2 regions of the Halioglobus sp. D3-4 genome follow, and region 2 is predicted to be linked to the other one. Evidence: predicted binding sites of a transcription regulator. Region 2 holds the regulator's gene; the other holds the start of a gene.
What was found. The regulator PhoB, encoded in region 2, activates phosphate uptake and scavenging genes when phosphate is short. The targets are predictions, from matches to a motif close to TGTCATAAANNTGTAACA.

Region 1 (2,204 bases), 1.4 Mb from region 2:
CATTGTTTTCCTGCAACGTAACCCAGGCGGTGCTGCTGTCGGCAGAGACGGCAATGTATTCCGGCTCGAGGTCCTGGGCGACCGATGCGGCCTTGGCCGAGATACGCACTGGCCCGGTTAATCCGCCGTTGTTAAACGCGGTAAAATCCAGTTGCGTCACATTGGCCTGCGTAACACTGGCAACCCCGGCAGAGACATCGATAATGGTGATAGAACCCGGAGGATCGACAGAGTAGTCACTATTGGGCTCGCCCTCATTGGCCGCCAACACAGTATTGCCATCGGGCGTGAAGATCACCATATCGGGCAGGGCTCCGGCTTCCACAACACTGAGGAAGGTGCCATCTGTCTGGTAGAACGCGATATAGCCATTGGCTTGCTTATTGTCTGCTTCGATCGCCACCGCCAGAACGCCGTTGCTAACCGCTACGCTGTTGGCTGCGCCGAGGTCGCTGGTACCCATGCCAAGCGCGCTGGCAACATCTGCCGCCACATCCAGCGTCATCGTCAACGTCGGCGATGACGGTGCTGAGGCATCAATCACATCGATCTGACCCGAATTGGCATTGACAACATAGGTCATGCGCGTTGCAGGGTCATAGTCTACAATCTCTGCCGCGGACTCATCGAAGACACCAGTTTCATAGCGCCCCATCAACGACAGGGATATTGTCGTCACTGTGGCATCACTGCCATCGGAGCCTGCCGGCCCCGCGGGACCAGCGGGACCCGTCGCGCCTACGGGGCCATCATCACCGTCGTCACCGTTACAGCCCATCAGTACCAGTGGCAGGCTTACAGCCGACAGCGCGAGCATTTTCTTCCAATTCATTGATTCACTCCAGATTACGTTTTTTGTGTGTTGTATTGCAGCCCGAGAAGTTAGTCGCTCCCCGTGAACGTCTGGTGAAAGAACGATGAAGGAAAAGTGAAGGATTAGTGCCGGAGAGCGGTTTAACACTGGTACTGTGACAAATCAGTGACAGCACAGGACGCACTGCGAGCCCAGGTGGAATTACCCCTGTATTCGCTAGCGGACAAGGTGCGAACCCAGTATCGAACCAGGCAACGTCATCGGGCGGGTGAAACACACGGACAAAAACGCTATAGTAACGCCCCTTTTTTCGGACACAGACAATCGCCATGCCTGCATCGGCTCCACGCAAAATCCTGGTAACCAGCGCATTGCCCTATGCCAATGGTTCCCTGCACCTCGGACACCTCCTCGAACAGGTACAGACCGATATCTGGGTGCGCTTTCAGAAATCGCGGGGACACCACTGCCTCTATGTCTGTGCCGATGATGCCCACGGCACCGCAATCATGCTGACCGCAGAGAAGCTCGGCATCACACCGGAACAGCAGATCGAGAATATCCAGCGCGAGCATATGCGTGACAGCGCCGGCTTCCTGATCGGCTTCGACAACTTCCATACCACGCACAGCGAAGAGAACCGCGTCTGGAGTGAAACCATCTACCAGCGCCTTAAGGACAACGACCATATTGCGTCACGCGCAATCACACAGGCCTTCGACCCAGAAAAACAACTGTTTCTGGCAGACCGCTTTATCAAGGGCACCTGCCCGCGCTGTAAAACAGCAGACCAGTATGGCGACAACTGCGAGGCCTGCGGCGCGACCTACAGCCCCACCGACCTGATCGACCCAGTATCAGCGATCTCCGGCGCAAAACCCATCGACAAGGAATCCATCCATTTCTTTTTCAAGCTGCCCGAGTTCGAGGGCATGCTCAAGGAATGGCTGGCTTCGGACAGTCTGCAACCGCAGGTGGCAAACAAATTGCGGGAGTGGGTCGAAGCCGGGTTGCAGGAGTGGGATATCAGCCGTGACGCACCCTATTTCGGTTTTGAAATTCCCGGCGAACCCGGCAAGTATTTCTATGTCTGGCTGGATGCACCTATCGGCTATATTGCCAGCTTCCAGAACTACTGTGATCGCACCGGGCACCCGTTTGACGAATACTGGCAGTCCGGCAGTGATACCGAGTTGTACCATTTCATCGGCAAGGACATCATCAATTTCCACGGCCTGTTCTGGCCGGCCATGTTGCAATCAGCCGGGCTGCGCTCGCCGTCTGCGATTTATGCACACGGCTTCCTCACGGTCAACGGCACCAAGATGAGCAAGAGCCGCGGCACCTTCATTAAGGCCAGCACCTATCTGGAGCACCTTGACGCACAGTA
Region 2 (2,204 bases):
ACCAAGTCGACCAAGAGCTATGAGTTTGTGCGTGAGCACGCAGAGGCGACTGGTACCATCGATTTTGTGCCAATGCACAATGAGATCACCACCGAGTACCAACCAGGTCACGCACATGAAGTCACCATGCACGATGGATCTTCGATCCGCCTGTTTAAAATGGATGAATCGCTCAATCCCTTCGACCGTCGCTCAGCGGTAAATGTGCTGGAAGAGCATCGATACTCAGGCAATATCTTGACAGGCCTTATCTATATGAATCTGGATTCACGTGATTTACACGAAGTCCTGGAGACTTCGCGGCGGCCGCTGAATTCATTGGATGAGAGCGATTTGTGTCCGGGCAACAAGATGTTACTGAATATTAACGCGAGCCTACGCTAGCGTAAACCATGCGTAACTTCGCCCCTGCTCGAGTACCGAGGGACGTTTTAGTACAGATTTGTTGCAATTTTCCCTTTGCTTGTCATGTAATTGTCATACTTGAGACTTTTAATACCCATTCTTGAGTATAACCACGGTTTGAGAGTCGATGAGCACAGATACGGTATTAATTGTTGATGACGAGTTCGCTATCAGGGACATGCTGCGGATGGCGTTGGAAATGGCCGGTTATCAATGTATCGAGGCTGAAGATATTCAGCGCGCCTACCAACTGATAGTCGATGAAAGACCGGCCATCGTGCTGCTTGACTGGATGTTGCCTGGCGGCAGCGGGCTCGAGCTGATGCGGCGCCTCAAGCGCGAAGAACTCACCCGCGAAATGCCGGTTATTATGCTGACTGCTAAAACAGCGGAAGACAACGTCATTCAGGGGCTGGATGTCGGCGCCGACGATTATATGACCAAGCCCTTTGCTCCACGCGAACTGCTTGCGCGCATCAAGGCCTTGTTACGCCGGGCCGGCGGCACTGCGCAAAGTGAAAAAATTCAGGTTGGCGAGCTGCTGTTGGATGGCGAAAGCAAGCGGGTTTTTATCGCTGACCAGCCGCTAGAAATGGGACCAACGGAATTTAATCTCTTGCAGTTCTTCATGTCTCACCCCGAACGCGCTTACACCCGCGGCCAGTTACTGGATCAGGTGTGGGGAGCAAACGTGTACGTTGAAGAGCGCACCGTGGATGTACATATCAGACGCCTGCGCAAAGCGCTGCAATCCACCTCCGGTGATTACAGTAATTTAATCCAGACAGTTCGCGGCACCGGTTACCGCTTCTCTTCGCGGGGTGTTTCTTGAAGCACTTTTCCGGTTTTAGATGAGTTGGATTACGACGGCAAGCCGGCTTGTTTTACTGATCGCCTTGTCGGCAGGGCTGGGATGGATATACGGCTATCCGCGGGAGAGCGTTATTTTCGTGCTCCTGATGTGGATTGGGGTCTGGCTGTATCAGATGCAACGCCTGCAGTTATGGCTGAAAAATTCAGACAAGCCACCACCGGACGCTTTCGGTATCTGGGACGAAATTTACGCCCGAATCTATTCTCAGCAGAGAAAAAACTCGAAGGAGAATGCCCAATTGCAGTCAACCGTTGAGTATTTACAGGATTCGTTTGCAGCGATGCGCGACGGTGTGATTATGGTCGATCAGCACGGCGCAATCCAGTGGCTGAACCGAGCTGTAGAGCCACTGTTAGGCCTGCGTTACCCCGAGGATACCGGGCAGACGTTGACCAATCTGGTACGCGCGCCCGAGTTCAATCAGTACTTTCTGGCACGTGACTACCGAAAACCTCTGCAATACCTTGCCGTTGGTGACAATCGCTCCTGTTATCTGCGTGTCGATGTTACGCATTTTGGCGAGGGTGAGCGATTGCTGTTTATTCGCGACATAAGTGCTCAGGTACGCCTGGAAAATATGCGTAGGGATTTTGTCGCAAATGTGTCACATGAATTACGTACCCCTCTAACAGTGATAAGTGGCTACCTCAGCACCATACTGGATAACTCCGAAGAGTTGCCCAAGCGCTATGTACGGCCATTACAGCAGATGGACCAACAGGCCCAGCGAATGGAGAGCCTGCTAAAGGACCTGTTGTGGCTGTCGCGTATTGAGAGCGAAAAGCGCGATGATGAACGCGAGCAAGTGGATATCAGGGCGCTGTTGCAGGAACTTAGGGATGAGCTGGCGGAGGGGTATACTGCCGGTGCAATCGAGTTGAACATAGAGGCAGAGGACAAGGTTTACGGCGATTACCGACAGATC

Region 1: the regulator PhoB is predicted to act here: its motif matches at 968-985, upstream of AC0L6S_RS00115 (choice-of-anchor I family protein).

Annotation. Positions count from the first base shown of each region.
Region 1 covers NZ_CM147907.1:27,906-30,109, reverse strand. The annotation lists gene AC0L6S_RS00115 (choice-of-anchor I family protein) at 1-832, opposite strand, end outside; gene metG (methionine--tRNA ligase) at 1,144-2,204, shown strand, end outside.
Region 2 covers NZ_CM147907.1:1,381,520-1,383,723, reverse strand. The annotation lists gene AC0L6S_RS05990 (2-oxoacid:ferredoxin oxidoreductase subunit beta) at 1-384, shown strand, start outside; gene phoB (phosphate regulon transcriptional regulator PhoB) at 533-1,237, shown strand; gene phoR (phosphate regulon sensor histidine kinase PhoR) at 1,257-2,204, shown strand, end outside.